One region of the Paenibacillus sp. J14 genome, then DNA from elsewhere that is predicted to be linked to it. Evidence: riboswitches for the same ligand, from Rfam matches in the RefSeq annotation. Region 1 holds a riboswitch; the other holds the start of a gene.
The links. A riboswitch is a leader RNA that binds a small molecule or an ion and turns the genes downstream of it on or off. The one in region 1 is predicted to bind glycine.

Region 1 (8,150 bases):
GTTGCCAGCGCGGATCAAATTGTGATGCTGAATCGCTCGAACCGGGAACGGCTCGACTATTTAGCCCAAATCTACCAGGTCCAAACAGCATCTGAAGCGGACGCAAAGCAGATCTATTTGCGGGACGCATCGATTATCGTCCTGGCGATGAAGCCGAAGGATGCCGGTGAAGCTCTGGCTGGATTGGGCCCACTTCTGCGCGAGGGTCAGTTGATTGTCTCCCTGATTGCCGGTTTATCCATTTCGACGATTCAAGCGCTGCTTGGCAGCCCGGTCGCTGTCGCCCGCACGATGCCCAACACCTCCTGCTCCATCGGACAAGGTGCGACGGGAATCTCCTTCTCTCCGGAGACCACCGAGGAACAGCGCGCCCAAGTCTTGTCGATGTTTGAAGCGGTAGGGATGGTTAGCGTGATCCCAGAGGATCAAATGGAAATATTGACGGGCGTATCTGGGAGCGGACCTGCATATGTTTATTATCTGATGGAAGCGATGATTGAAGCGGGCATCGAAGGCGGATTAACGCCTGAGCAATCTCGTGATCTTACCGTACAGACGGTACTTGGCGCTGCCCTCATGATGTCAGAAACCGGCGAAGCGCCTACCAAGCTGCGTGCAGACATCACCTCGCCCAACGGTTCGACGCAAGCGGCGATCGGTGTGCTGGAAGCCGGCAGCTTTCAGCCAAACGTAAAAGCTGCGGTTCACCGGGCCGCCGAACGCTCGAAAGAAATGGGCGAAGCCGTCAAACAAGCGCTGTTGTAAGAAGCTGCAGCCGTATGGTGCAGCGATGGTCGGCACTGCGCGTAAGGCCAATAGGAAAGGGGGACGGCAGCATGAACTACGTCGATATCCCATGGGAAGAAAAACAAGCGGCGCTGGACGCCATCCAACGCCTGCGGGAGGAGTTCGCCGCCCGCGGTTGGTTTCCCGCTTCCAGCGGAAGCTTGTCGATGCGGGTCGGGCGGTATAAGCCGGACCGGTTTGTGTTTGCCATAACGGCCGACGAGACGTATTGGTCGGAGCTGTCAGCGATCCCTTCCCCTTCGGTTGGCGCGCTGTTCGTCGATGCCGCCAGCACCCCCTGCGAGCCAACGCGGCTTAAACCTTGTTCCGATGCACCGATTCACGCGAGAATCTACCGGATGACCGGCTGCGGCGCGATCGTACACGTACATACGACGTTCAACAACGTGCTCAGTGACTATTTTGCTGCGGATGGCGGCGTTCCACTCAAGGGGAACGAGCTGCTCAAAAGCTTAGAGATCTGGGAGACGCAGGCGGAGGTTCGAGTGCCAATTCTGCCGAACGCCGCTGAGCTCCCAGCCATCCTCAAGCAAATCCCAGGCAGTCTAGATACCCGTGTGCCGGCGTTGCTGCTGCAAAATCACGGGGTCTATGTCTGGGGAACCAACATCGCTGAGGCGAAGCGCCATCTGGAAGCGCTGGAGTTTATGTTTGAAGCGCTGTACCGTTCCCTGCTGTTGCCTCCCAAAGAGTATCATGCCTAAAAAACAACTCGCGACAAGCGATAAGCGGAGTGATTAAACTACCATCAGCAGCTCCCGCAATTACGCTAACCGCGAGTTTTTTACATTTGCCTAAGATCTTGCTTTATCTCTCGATAAATTCCGCATACGCCTTCGCGTCCATCAAGTTCGCCAACGCGACGTTAGCGTCCTCCTTCAATCGAATATGGACCATCCAGCCCCCATCATACGGCTCTTCATTGACGAGCTCCGGCGCGGTATCCAGCTCCCGGTTCACTGCCAGCACTGTCCCGCTGACCGGCGTAAACAAATCGGCCACCGTCTTCACGGATTCGATCGTTCCGATGCCTTCCTGCGCTTCGAATTCCTGCCCTGGCTCGGGCAGCTCCACGAATACAATGTCGCCCAGCCGATGTTGGGCGACATCGGAGATGCCGATCTTCACCGTCCCATCCCCCAAATCAAGCACCCATTCATGCTCATCGCTGTACAACACGTTTTCCCTGATCTCACTAGCCAAAGCTTGCTCCTCCTCTTTCGGATGATCTAGCGTACCTTAAACTTTGTGGAAGATTCATCTGCGTATTTCCCTCGTTCAGATTATTCCAAACCTAGCTCTCATGTCAATATTATTAACACATTTGATAGAGTCTAGTAAAATGTAAGCGTAGCCTTTTCCAGTAAACGAAATTAATTAAAATTATTATGATAACTTTATTGACATCTAGACAGATTTTGAGTATTAATGAGATGTGTAAGCTGCGGTTGATGGCAGGGGGAGAGATTACAATTACGGGATTGTAACGCCGAAGGAGCAAGCCGCGAAGCGGTGAATCTCTCAGGCAAAAGGACCTCTGCCGGACGCAACTCTGGAGAGCATTCACGTGGAGGTATCTTTTACGTGAATCACCCAAGGGGAAACCTGCGCGAGCTTCGAGCCTCCGCACAGGGTAACTCTCAGGTACAAAGGACAGAGCCTGGAAGAACCGTTAGACCTCTATGCAGGTTAGCGGGTTTTCTTTGGCCTGTCCTTTTTTGCTGTTCTCAAAATTGGCCGATCCGGCCCTTACGAGGTGATGGTAATGTCCGAATCCGCTTTGCGGCGTACGCCGCTCTATCCCGGATATGCGCGTTATGAAGGAGTCCGCTGTATCGATTTCGGCGGTTGGGAGCTGCCGGTGCAGTTCAGCGGCATCCAGAAAGAGCATGAAGCCGTGCGCGAGCGCGCCGGTCTGTTTGACGTATCGCATATGGGTGAATTTTACGTGGAGGGTCCTGAGGCAGAACGCTTCCTGCAACACATGACCACAAACGATGTAACCCTGCTTCAACCAGGGAAAGCCCAATACACCTTGCTCTGCTATCCCAATGGCGGTGTGGTGGACGATCTGTTGATCTATCATCTGGAAGAAGGCAAGTACATGCTGGTGGTCAACGCCTCGAATATTGACAAAGACTGGGACTGGCTGCAGCAGCACCTTCCCGCTGAAGGGGTAACCATGCGGAATGCCTCTGACGAGACTGCGTTGCTTGCCGTTCAAGGGCCGCTCGCCGCCTCCCTCCTCTCCCCGCTTTGCGAAGGGGAGGATCCTCGAGCGTTGCGTCCGTTCACGTTTATTCGGGAAGCTCGGATTGCCGGGATCCCCGTCTTGCTGTCCAGAACCGGGTATACCGGTGAGGATGGGTTCGAGTTGTATGTCGCGGCCAAGCAGGCCCAAGCGCTTTGGGACGTTGTGATGAAAGCCGGGGAGAGCCAGGGCCTTCTCCCGGCCGGGCTGGGCGCCAGAGATACGTTGCGCTTTGAAGCTTGCCTGCCGCTGTATGGTCAGGAGCTGGGCCCTGAGATTACCCCGCTCGAAGCCGGCTTAAACCGATTCGTGAAGCTGGAAAATGACGACTTCATCGGCCGCGATGCGTTGATCAAGCAGCGGGATCAAGGCCTTCCTCGCCGGCTCGTTGGCCTGGAGATGATCGACCGCGGGATTCCGCGCACCCATTACCCGGTATTTGCCGAAGGCTCAGAGGAACCGATCGGAGAAGTGACGACAGGTACGCAATCGCCTACGCTGAAAAGAAATCTCGGAATGGCGATCCTTGCCACCCGTTATGCCGCCCCGGACACGATCGTAGAGGTCGACATCCGTGGCAAGCGGCTGCAGGCCAAGGTCGTCCCGTTGCCGTTCTATCGCCGAAACCCTGCCGCCAAGCAGTGAAAGGAGAACAGGAAATCAGATGCTTAAACATCGCTATTTACCATTAACCGAACAAGATCAAGCGGAGATGCTGCAAACGATCGGCGTAAGCTCCGTCCAGGAACTGTTCAAGGACATCCCGGAGAACCTTCGCTATCAAGGGGAACTCCCGGTATCTCCCCGCCTTGACGAATACGCGCTGACCCGGCACTTATCCGAACTGGCCGGGCGCAACGCCGACACCGATCGGTATACCAGCTTTCTAGGTGCCGGAATTTATGATCATCACATCCCTTCCGTCATTCAGCACGTCGTATCCCGATCGGAATTTTATACCGCGTACACACCGTATCAACCGGAAATCAGTCAAGGCGAACTGCAGGCGATATTTGAATTCCAATCGTACATCTGCGAACTGACTGGCCTTAAGGTCGCTAATGCGAGCATGTACGACGGAGCCACCGCTTTAGCGGAAGCTGGCAACCTAGCCGCAGCGGCTACCAGACGCAAACAGCTGGTCGTCTCCCGCACCGTCCATCCGGAAGCACGCGAGGTGCTCGCCACTTACGCCCACGGCTTGAATCTGGAGATCGTTGAGGTGGGTTGGGAACAAGGTGTGACCGATCGCGAGGCACTTACTGCGGCCATCACTAAGGACACCGCAGCTGTCTTGATCCAAAACCCGAATTTCTTTGGCTCCCTGGAAGATCTTCGAGCCATTGGCGAACTAGCTCATGCCCAAGGGAGCTTGCTGATCGTCAGCAGTAATCCGCTCGCTCTGGGCCTGCTGGAAGCGCCAGGGAAGCTTGGTGCCGATATCGTCGTTGGTGACGCCCAGCCTCTGGGGCTGGCTCCCTCCTTTGGCGGTCCAACCTGCGGCTTCTTCGCTGTATCGGAAACGTATATGCGCAGGATCCCTGGCCGGATCGTTGGGCAGACCACCGATCGCAACGGCAAGCGCGGGTTCGTCCTGACCCTGCAAGCTCGTGAGCAGCATATTCGCCGCGAGAAAGCGACCTCCAACATCTGCTCCAACCAAGCGTTGCTTGCTTTGGCTGCCTCCGTTTACTTATCCGTGATGGGTAAGCAAGGCATGGCTGAAGTGGCAGAGCTGAATTTGCAGAAAAGCCATTATGCCAAACAGGTGTTCACTGCTATCCCTGGCGTAAGCGCCGCTTTTGAGTCACCGTTCTTCAACGAGTTTGTGCTTCAGTTGCCGGAGGGGACTGATCTGACCAAACTGCAGCGGGATCTGCTTGCCGCCGGATTTATCGGCGGGTACGATCTAGGACGCAGCTATCCTGAACTCGCCGGCCATCTGCTGGTCGCCGTGACGGAGAAGCGCAGCAAAACGGAAATTGACCAATTCGCCCGCATACTGGAGGAATCAATATGCTCGAAATAAAAGAGACGACGAGATCTGATGAATTGTTGATATTTGAGCGCAGCCGCCCTGGGCGGATTGGCTATTCTCTGCCGGAATGCGACGTTCCAACCACCCCGAAGGAAGAGCTCATCCCCCAGAGCATGCTGCGGAGCGAAGGCCTCGCTTTTCCCGAAGTTTATGAAGTGGACGTGATTCGGCATTATACCGCGTTGTCCCGCCGGAATTTCGGGGTAGACAACGGCTTCTATCCGCTGGGCTCCTGTACGATGAAGTACAACCCGAAGGTCAATGAAGATGTTGCACGTTACCCAGGTCTGTCGAAAATCCATCCTTATCAACCGGAGGAAAGTGTTCAAGGGGCACTTGAACTGATGTACCGCCTGCAGCAGGATTTAGCCGGACTCACCGGCATGGATGCCGTGACACTGCAACCGGCGGCCGGAGCCCACGGGGAATGGACCGGCCTGATGATGATCCGCGCTTACCACGAAAGCCGCGGCGAGAAACGCACCAAGGTGATCGTGCCGGACTCTTCGCACGGCACGAACCCAGCCAGCGCCTCGGTCGCCGGCTTCGAGACGGTGACCATTCCGTCCACCAAGCGCGGCATGGTGGACCTGGACGCGCTGCGCGCCGCCGTTGGCGAGGACACGGCGGCGCTGATGCTCACCAACCCGAACACGCTGGGCTTGTTCGAGGAACAGATCCTGGAGATCGCCGACATCGTGCACGGAGCCGGCGGATTGCTGTATTATGACGGCGCGAACTCCAACGCCATCATGGGGATCGCCCGCCCTGGCGATATGGGCTTTGACGTCGTGCATCTCAACCTGCACAAAACGATGAGCACCCCGCATGGCGGCGGTGGTCCGGGCGCCGGTCCAGTTGGCGTCAAGGAGCGGCTCATACCGTTTCTGCCTGAACCCCGAATCGTAAAGGACGAATCCGGGCGGTACGCCATCCGCGGTGCTCGCTCCGAAGAGGCCGCTGGCGGCGCTGAGAGTGGATCGGCCAGCTCGATCGGCCGAGTGAAAGCTTTTTACGGTAACTTTGGCATCCTGGTTCGCGCATATGCTTATATCCGCAGCTTAGGCCCTGATGGACTCCGCCAAGTCTCGGAAAATGCCGTGTTAAACGCCAACTATATGATGAAACGCTTGGCGCCTTATTACGAGTTGCCGTACCCGGATCAACCATGCAAGCACGAATTCGTCATGTCCGGCAGCGGGCTGGCGAAGTACGGCATCCGCACGCTGGACGTCGCCAAGCGGCTGCTCGATTTCGGTTATCATCCGCCAACCATCTACTTCCCGCTGAACGTAGAGGAATGTATCATGATTGAACCGACGGAAACCGAAAGTAAGGAAACGCTGGACGGCTTTATTGACGTGATGATCGCCATCGCCAAGGAAGCCGAAACGAATCCGGAAATGTTACGGAACGCTCCGTACACCACTCCGGTGACGCGTCTGGACGAAACTGGCGCCGCCCGGAAGCCAGTATTGAACTGCGCTTGCGGCTAAGATCATGCAAGCAAAAAGAGATGCTGCTTAAATAGCAGCATCTCTTCTTTGTTCCATCAATAAATTAGAAATAAACCACCCAGATCACAAGCGCCAGCAAAATGCGATATACCGCAAACGGCACCAGCTTGATGCGGTCGATTAGCTTCAAGAAGAATCGGATCGCCAACAATGCAAACACGAAAGCACTGATAAATCCAACAATAAAGAACGGCAGTGCATCGATCGTGAAATATTCCAGGTTCTTCATCAGGGAGATCAAGCTGGCCCCAGCCATGATCGGAACGGCCATGATAAAGGTGAAGTCAGCCGCGGCCCGGTGGCTCAAACCTAGCAGCACCCCGCCGGAAATCGTCGAACCCGAACGGGAGAAGCCCGGCCAGATCGACAGACATTGGAACAACCCAATGCCGAGCGCCTGCTTGTACGTAATTTGGTCAACAGTATCCACACTTGCGCGCTTGGGCGCAAACCGGTCGGCAGCGATCATCAGCAGCGCTCCGATCACCAGGCCAATTAACACGGTTGCGGTGGAGAATAGATGCTCATCAATAAAATCCTCAAATAACACACCAAGAATCCCGGCAGGAATCAACCCTACGATCACCTGCATCAGCTTCAACCGCGGTCCGCTCTGTCTGGCCGCTTCCCCTTTGGCCTTCGGCATCCAGCGCGACAGCCCCAGCAAATCGATAAATCGGTTGCGGAACACGACCAAGACCGCCAAAATCGAGCCGAGTTGGATCACGACTTTAAACGTGTTCGCCACATACTTTGAACCGAGCAGCTCCTCGGTTTTCAGCCACATATCATCCACAATGATCATATGTCCCGTGGAGGACACCGGCGCAAACTCCGTAAGTCCCTCCACCAGGCCAAGAATAATAGCTTTCATGAGTTCCAACAAGTTCATTTCGTAGGTTTCTCCTTATCTCTCTGTTTTGATGTTGTCGCGAAGCTCCTTCTTTCTCCGACGCAGCCAGAGGAAGCCCACCAACAATACTCCTAAAGCGATCATAGCATAGGCGATGTTAGAATACACGTCCATAAAGGCGACGATCTCTGCCCAGGAACCTCCTACCGCCGCTCCAAGCAAGACGAGCGCCACGTTCCAAATCAGCGTCCCGATCGTGGTAAACAGCAGGAACAGGCCAAATTTCATTTTCGACATGCCGGCCGGAATCGAGATCAAGCTGCGAATCAGCGGAACCATCCGGCAGAACAGTACCGTCCAATAGCCATATCGATCAAACCAGGCATCCGCGCGGCGGACATCTTCTTTTTTCAGGCGCAGGAACCGACCGTAACGATCGATCCACCCTTCCAATCGGTCAACGTTCACCAAATACCCGATCCCATACAAGATCACGGCGCCAAACACCGAACCAAGCGTCGAGAAGACGATCACCCCTGACGGTGTTAAGCTCGTATAGGTGGTCATAAAGCCACCAAAGGTTAAGATTACTTCCGACGGAATCGGGGGAAATACGTTTTCCAAGGCAATCAGCAGGAAGACGCCAAAATAGCCAAACCTCTCCATAAAGTCTGTAATCCAGTT
Region 2 (8,150 bases), on a different contig from region 1:
GCCGGACCAAGTGAATCAACGCCAGCAGATTTCGTTCCTCCTGGTGGAGCATACTCGATAACGTCCCTTTTTTCTCGGAGCGACAAGTACCACTCCACCGGCCGAACATAAATGAACCTGATGTCGTAGTCGCTGGCAGGAGACGCAGTACCCCAGGCCCGGCTGCCCGCTTCGCAGGCATACAGAATCCGTACCCGCTCCGCCGCCTCTACCTGTCGTAAATGGCTCTGGATCAACGAATAACTTCCCTCCGCTGATTCCACATTGCCCGCCTCCTTCTTGTCCAGCCTAACTTAGCCAAGAGCTTAAATGGCCGGCATGACATTTCCGCCGGTCACCGGGAGGTACGCACCCGTGATAAAACCAGCCAAATCAGAAGCCAGGAACGCCACCGCATTGGCAATATCTTGATCTTCTCCCCGCCGCTTCAGCGGAACACCGGCGATATAAGCAGCATCATTCCGATCTGTCAGCTCGCGGTCGCGATCGCTGATCGTCCAGCCCGGAGCGACCTGATTTACAGTTATCCCGTACTCCCCAACCTCCTTAGCCAGAACGCGGTAAACGCCGTCCATGCCTCTTTTCCCTGCCGTATACGCCGACTGGTTGGGGAAGTTCTGCATGGCGCACTCAGTGTTAATTCCGATGAAGCGCCCTTTTCTTTTGTCCATCATCGCCGGAATAAATGCCTTGGCCAGGAACACACTCTGCAGAACGCAAGATTCAAACTGACTCACATAATCTTCCGCAGGTTGCTCCAGAACCGAAGTCCAGTTATACTGCACCACGGCATTGGCAACTACGATGTCCGGATCGCCAAGCTCGGCCGTGACCTTCGCTTGGATCGCTTGGATATCCGCTTCCTTTGTAATATCGCCTTGTACGATCATGGCCTCTCTTCCGGCCGCGGTGATCTCTTGAAATAATTCCCGGGCTTTGGCTTCGTTATTCACATAATGAATAACTACCTTTGCTCCGCAATCGGACAATGTCCGGGTGATCACCCGACCTAGCTGCCCGGTCGCTCCGGTAATCAGCGCAATTTGTCCTGAGAGATCCAAATTTAACATAAGGTAAGCTCCCCTTTGGCTTCGATTTCTCACTCAAGTCTCTACTAATTGGAACATCTTACTCCGATTTCGATTCGGTGTATTGCTCCTGCGATTGGGTTTTCTCATAAGCCTCCAGGATCGAGTTCAACAACCCGGGAAAGCGGGCTTCCAAATCCTCTTCCCGCACCGATATAAACCGCTGTGTGCCTTGGATCCGAGTCGTGATGATACCGGCTTCCCGCAGTGTCCGGATATGGTGCGATAACGTCGATTTGGCGATAGGAACCTCGAAATAATTACAAGGCCGTTCGCCGCAGCGCTTCATTTCCGCCACGACGCTAAGCCGAATCGGGTCACTTAAAGCATATAAGACGGAAGACAACTGAATATCATCCCGTTCGGGGTGGTATAGAACTTTCATAAGGAAAAACTCCTTTATTACTAAATTTCGTGATGAATTTTATTTTCCCCTCTTTACATCATAAGATAAGGCGTGTTATATTTCAAACGTTCGATAATATTCGAACAATAGAACAAGGAAAAGAGTGGAGGTAAAAATCATGCGTAACACTACCACCGGTCCTCAATCTTCCGGAACTCCAACTTCTTCGGAAGCACTCCAACGCGAAGGGCTGCTGACAGTGTTGCTTGCTATCGCTGTCGTTCTGGTTATCATGAATACAGCAATGTTTAACTTGGCATTGCCGGACGTCACCAAGACGTTCCAATTGTCGGCAACCACCACATCCCTAATCGTCACCGGCTATTCGATTATGTTCGCCATCTCGTCAATTACCTTCAGCCGGCTTTCCGATTTTCTGCCGATTCGGCGATTACTGGCAATTGGACTTACGATACTGGGACTTGCCGCCATTACCGGGATGTTCAGCCCCAACTTCTGGATCGTGCTCGCTGTTCGCGTTGTGCAAGCATCTGGTGCTGGGGCGGTCGTATCGTTATCCCTGGTTACGTTATCCCGTTACGTTCCCGTCGAGCGGCGCGGCAAAGCGATGGCCATGAACATGTCAGCCGTATCACTGGGTCTTGGTCTAGGGCCCGTTGTCGGCGGCGCGATTGTCGAATATTTTGGCTGGAGATACCTCTTTATCATCACGGCGTTAACTCTGATTCTGGTACCGCTGTTTCTTCGGTATATTCCAAAAGAACAACCCGTGCGGGGATCGTTTGATACTCTTGGTGCAATTTTCGTAGCTGTGGGAACAACAGGTTTGCTGCTGTACTTGACACAGCATTCCTTGTTGGCACTCGCCATTGGCGCAGTAGCGCTAGCGCTGTTCGTCTGGCGCATACGCACCTTTGCAGATCCGTTTGTTTCGCCCGCTTTATTTCGTAACGGGTCATATTTAGCATTGTCGATCGTAGGGATCACATCGTATTTGTGCAGCTTTGCCACTTTGTTTTTGCTGCCGCAAATTTTAGTGCATCAATACGAATTAACCGCCAGCCATGCCGGTATGATCATCTTCCCAGGCTCGATCCTTGCAATGGTGGCTTCCCGCAAGATAGGTTCAATCATTGACCATCATGGGAACGGTACGATCCTGCGGTACGTTCCGCTGCTCGTATTGATCTCTATGGCTTTGTTCGCGTTGTTTAGCGGGCAATCGTGGCTCGCCATCCTGTTTATCTATATTCTGATGAGCCTTGGATTTACGATAATCTCGAGCAGTGTATCTAATGAAATCTCCCGTGTTCTTCCGGCATCTCAGGTAGGTTCAGGAATGGGACTTTACCAGCTGTTGCAATTCTTTAGCGGTGCTTTCAGCGTCGCCATGGCATCCAGCGCAATGGAATGGCAGCACGATTTGCCGTTGTCCACGGCTTACTCGAACATTTTCTGGGGCTTGATGGTGATCGCGCTAGTTTCACTCGTCTCGTCGTTCGTCTATTTGCGTAAGGTTACTGTAAAAGTACGTACGCAGCAAAGCACCTCTTTGGAAGCATAACCCGATAAAAACATACAACCCCTGAGGGAGCATTCCATAGGTAATCCTATCGATGCCCCCGCAGGGGTTTTGTTATTTCGCTTATTCCGCAACCTACTCCGCAAAATTCACTCCACTTCCTGTAATCTCCACAATCGTTGCCCGCGACAGCCGGCACTAAAAAGACAAGATTACGATCAGAGCCATCGCGATATGCAGTGCAGGCAGCGGCGTTAAGATGAAGATAAGGGGTTCACATTCACTTCTTCCGACTGCGCAGCTCCTTCATGATCTTACGGCCGGTTGGCGTTTGTGCCAGCCCTCCTTGCGCAGTTTCGCGGTGGCGACTAGGCATCGCTGAGCCAACCTCCAGCATCACGTCGATCACTTCGTCCGACGGGATCGCGCTGCGCACACCGGCCAAGGCCATATCGGCGGCAGCCAGCGCATTGACCGCTCCAAAGCCGTTGCGCACGATGCAAGGGATTTCGACCAGACCGCCAACAGGATCGCAGATCAGGCCCAGCGTGTTCTTGAGCGCGAGGCCAACGGCGTGTACCGCTTGTTCCGGCGTCCCGCCGCGCAGCTCGACCATCGCCCCGGCCGCCATTCCGATCGCCGATCCAACCTCTGCCTGGCAACCGCCTTCCGCGCCAGAAATAAACGAGTTATTGGCGATCACATACCCGATGGCTCCAGCGCAAAACAGCCCGCGCACGAGATGCTCATCCTTCCAGCCGAAGCGCTCCTGTGCGCTGACAAACACGCCGGGGATGATGCCGCACGAGCCCGCCGTCGGTGTAGCGACGATGCGCCCCATCGAGGCGTTCACCTCGGAGACAGCTAGCGCATAAGCCATGGCCTGACATGCGATATCACCAACCGAAGTCTCACTGCGATTGCGGTAGGCCTCGACCCTTTTGGCATCGCCGCCGGTCAGCCCGCTTGTGGAGACGATGTCCTCAGTCAGCCCTTTATGTACCGCCGTTTTCATAATTTGGTAGTACTCGTTCATGGCAGCCACAATTTCTTCCTCCGTTTGCCCGCTCTCTTCCACCTGATCCTGAATCATGATGCTGGAGATCGTCTTGGATTCCCGTTCACAGAGTTCAACCAGCTCACGCAAATTTTTAAAACGCATCGTGCTCCCTCCTCGTTTTACTTCGTCAGATCAATGTAGGAGACTTGGCTGACATGCTCCAACGCACGGATCGCCTCCACTAATTCCGGCGGAATGGACGAGTCGGCTTCCACAACCGTCAGTGCCTCGGCGGTCCGCCCTTTCCGATCGGTAATAATGTAGCCGATATTCACATTCTCCCGGCTGAACAAAGCCGTAATTCCTGCCAGCACCCCTTGCCGGTCCGTGTGGGAGATGACCAGCGTCGGCAGCTCGCCAGAGCATTTCACCTCAAAACCGTTAATGCTGCGAATAACGATGGTCCCTCCGCCGATGGATGCGCCCATGACCTCGATTGAACTTCCGTCTTGGCAGGTCAGTTTTATTTTTACCGTATTCGGATGGGCCCCAGGCAGGACTCCAGTAGTAAACACCACTTCAATCCCCTGTTGTTCAGCGTTCTGTATCGACTGGCGGATTCGCTCATCGTCCGTACGGTAATCCAAAATGCCGCCAACGATGGCCAGATCGGTTCCGTGTCCGCTGTACGTTTCAGCAAAGGAGCCATAGAAGCAAATCTCCGCCTTAACCGGCGCGGTTCCGAGCAGCTGACGGGCAAATCGTCCAATCCGTACAGCCCCGGCCGTATGTGAACTGGAGGGCCCAATCATCGCTGGACCGATAATTGAAAATACGCTTTTAAATCGCATCGTACATCTCCCCATCATTTTTCTATGACGAAAAAGAGACAGAACAAAAAGGCTGCTGCCTTTCGCTCTGTCCCCGTTACCTGAAAGTTTAATGGTCCCGGTCCAAACCTCAAATCCGAGATCCATGTACCTCTTGGGTGGCTGTTCGCTCTCTCCAGAGCGGCGTCCGATCATGGTCCTTTGTACCTGAGAGATTCGGCTGCCGGCTGCAGGACCGGCCCTTGCTCCTTCGGTGCCGCTAAGCCGGTTCCATCTTCGGTTCAGCCCGCGGACTCTCCCATCATCCTCATTCGCCAATATGAATTTGTGCTTAATGTAAACCGAAGTTAGCAAGATGTCAAGATAACTCACATAAAATCCGATAATTTGCATCAAATTCTAGTTATTTTTTCCTATTTTTATAAGAAAATATGTATATTTTACACATCCACCTACTTGTGCACCTGATTTTACAGATATATACTGTCCGTAACAACCCCAGATATTACCTTATTTTATGAAATGTTGAGAAATAAGGTTCGCTCCGTGTTAACTTTTCTTCACTCTATGACCTCTACTAACCTAACGGTTCACTCCACGCCATTAGTTTTAACTCACATCCACCATAGTTTACTACTCCTGATTCCACTATTTTACATAAAGGAGGTGATGTACCCAAGAGGCAATTGATTCATTTTTTGTCAGTCATGCATCCGGACTCAGATCTTGTTACTCCGGACGGCCGTCACAGGATGGATGTTGGGCTTAAAACTTAATCAAAGGGAGTGAAGAAGTTGATAAGTCTCAAGAGATTTCGCAAACCTTTCTCGCTTGGCATGTCGATCCTTCTTGCATTAACTCTTGTTCCCGTCGCCTCCGCCAGCAGCAGCAGCGTATCGGGACAGAGCAGCTTGAGATCGTCCGCGCCCCAAGTGGCCGAAGCCAAAATTGACGCTAAATTGCAGACCCAGTTTAAGCAGGACGACTTCGTCACCTACCTTGTCAAACTCAAGGAGCAGACCGATACCACTTCGGTCGCCAAGCTGGCTCTTCAGAAAGCCCAGCTGGAGAAATCGACTCCTTCCGCCGCGAAGCTGTCCGTACGGACTTCCGTTGTCAGCGCTCTGCGCGAAACGGCCTCCCGCACCCAATTTAAGCTGGAGGAATACTTGCGGAAAGCCCAGCAATCCGGAGAAGTGAAAGACTACAAAAGCTACTTTATCGTAAATGCCATGGCGGTGACAAGCTCCAAAGAAGTGATGGAGCGAATCGCCCTTTTCCCCGAAGTCGAGAAAATTTTGCCGAATGAAAAACGTCATCTGCAAAAGGTTGAAATCGATAAAGATGCGGCTGTAGAGCCTGCCGTGAAGATGCCTGCTGTGAAACCGGCCGACGAGGTCTCCACTTCACTGGGCGATTCAAAGCAAGCGACCAAGGACGTTAACCCAAGCAGCGTTGAGTGGAATATTGCCCAAATCAACGCCCCTGAGGTGTGGAACATGGGCATCGATGGCACCGGCATCGTGGTCGCCAACCTCGATACCGGGGTAGACTACAACCATCCGGCGCTGCGGAGCAAATGGCGGGCCATTGATGCTTCGGGCAATATCGTGGATCCCGAGCTCAGCTGGTATGATCCGCACAGCCACGCTCCGCTGCCTGCCGATTCCCATGGCCACGGTACGCACACCATGGGAACGATGGTTGGTTCGGAACCAGACGGCTCGAACCAGATCGGCGTCGCGCCTGGTGCAAAATGGATCGCTGTCCGGATTTTTAACCCTGACACCACGGATGACATCATCCTGGATGGCGGCCAATGGCTGCTCGCGCCAGTGGATGCCGAAGGGAATCTGCATCCGGAGCTCGCTCCTGACGTGGTGAACAACTCCTGGGGGGGCGGTCCCGGCATCGATGAATGGTTCCGCCCGATCGTACAAGCTTGGAGAAGCGCGCAAATCTTCCCTGAGTTCTCCGCGGGCAACACCGATTTTGATAACCCCGGCGGTCCGGGTTCGGTAGCTGCGCCAGCGAACTATCCAGAAGCGTTCGCTACCGGCGCTACGGACATCAACGGGAATTTAGCGGATTTCTCTTTGCGTGGACCTTCCCCTTACGATGAAATTAAACCGGAGGTTTCCGCGCCAGGTGTTAACATTCGTTCCTCTGTTCCTGGCGGAGCTTATCAGGGCGGCTGGAACGGCACCTCGATGGCAGGTCCGCATACGACAGCCATCGCGGCCTTGCTGCTGCAGGCGAACCACTCGCTCACGGTAGACCAGCTCGAGGAAATCTTGACCAGCACGGCCACGCCGCGGACAGACGCTGAGTATGACACAGTACCTAATAACGGGTACGGATATGGCATCGTAAATGCATTGGATGCCGTAGGCTCCGTGCTCCAAGGTATCGGCACGGTCTCAGGTCGTGTGATCACGGCAGGGGAGGATTTAGAGGAACCGGTGCTGACACATACACCGCCTACTTTAATATATGAAGGCTTCGATGTGACGTTATCCGCTCAAGTAAGCGATGATGTTGCCGTCACATCCGTTGAATTTTACGCCAAAGAAGCGGGAACCAGCCATTATGTATACATTCCAGCTGTACGAGTGTCGGGGAACGAAAAAGACGGGGTATATGAAGCAACGATCCCCTCTTTCCTAATTAGTACTGCTGGGCTCGACTACTACATTCGAGTGAACGATTACGGTAACAACGGATTTGACAGCGACCCTTACTCCGTGAGCGTATCCGCCGGTGTTGTGCCCGGTTATTTGCAGGATTTCGAAACGGATATCACTGGGTTTGTTTCCGGCGGAGCCGGGAATACCTGGGCTTGGGGAACGCCGGTCAGCGGACCGGGCAGTGCTTATTCCGGCGAGAAGGTGTACGCTACCAATCTAACCGACAGTTATGAACCCCTTGCCAATTCCTATCTGCTGGCGCCTCCGATTGATTTAACGGACAGCCCGGAAGGAGCCATCCTCTCTTTCAAACATTGGTACGATCTTGAAGAGGGATTTGATGTCGGCACGTTGTACATGGCAACCTTGGATACCGATTATGCCTTTGTACCCGTGGCAGAGTATACCGGAACGAGCAACGGCTGGACCACGCAATATCTGGATCTGCGTGACTACGCCGGTCAGCAAGTGTACTTGCAATTTGGCTTAACGAGCGATGGTGTCGTGCAGAAAGCAGGATGGTATCTGGATGATCTCTCCCTGCAATTGCCTGATGACTCCGCTCCTGCGGCTCCTACGGATCTGAGCGGCTCCGCCACCCTCGTAGGCAGCGTTGAACTGACCTGGTCTCCTTCCGTTGACGAGGACGTAAAAGA

Region 2: another riboswitch for glycine. It lies ahead of sdaAB (L-serine ammonia-lyase, iron-sulfur-dependent subunit beta); the one in region 1 lies ahead of gcvT (glycine cleavage system aminomethyltransferase GcvT).

The regions. Positions count from the first base shown of each region.
Region 1 covers NZ_JADQ01000031.1:1,739-9,888, forward strand. Annotated here, with positions in the region: gene proC (pyrroline-5-carboxylate reductase) at 1-765, shown strand, start outside; gene mtnB (methylthioribulose 1-phosphate dehydratase) at 837-1,511, shown strand; gene gcvH (glycine cleavage system protein GcvH) at 1,615-2,010, opposite strand; glycine riboswitch at 2,256-2,354, shown strand; glycine riboswitch at 2,358-2,466, shown strand; gene gcvT (glycine cleavage system aminomethyltransferase GcvT) at 2,573-3,703, shown strand; gene gcvPA (aminomethyl-transferring glycine dehydrogenase subunit GcvPA) at 3,723-5,087, shown strand; gene gcvPB (aminomethyl-transferring glycine dehydrogenase subunit GcvPB) at 5,075-6,592, shown strand; gene M891_RS0113000 (undecaprenyl-diphosphate phosphatase) at 6,657-7,505, opposite strand; gene M891_RS0113005 (DedA family protein) at 7,521-8,150, opposite strand, start outside.
Region 2 covers NZ_JADQ01000033.1:13,468-21,617, forward strand. Annotated here, with positions in the region: gene M891_RS0113560 (nucleotidyltransferase domain-containing protein) at 1-263, opposite strand, end outside; gene M891_RS0113565 (SDR family NAD(P)-dependent oxidoreductase) at 306-1,070, opposite strand; gene M891_RS0113570 (ArsR/SmtB family transcription factor) at 1,129-1,473, opposite strand; gene M891_RS0113575 (MFS transporter) at 1,613-3,019, shown strand; gene sdaAA (L-serine ammonia-lyase, iron-sulfur-dependent, subunit alpha) at 3,258-4,139, opposite strand; gene sdaAB (L-serine ammonia-lyase, iron-sulfur-dependent subunit beta) at 4,157-4,828, opposite strand; glycine riboswitch at 4,992-5,118, opposite strand; gene M891_RS0113590 (S8 family serine peptidase) at 5,602-8,150, shown strand, end outside.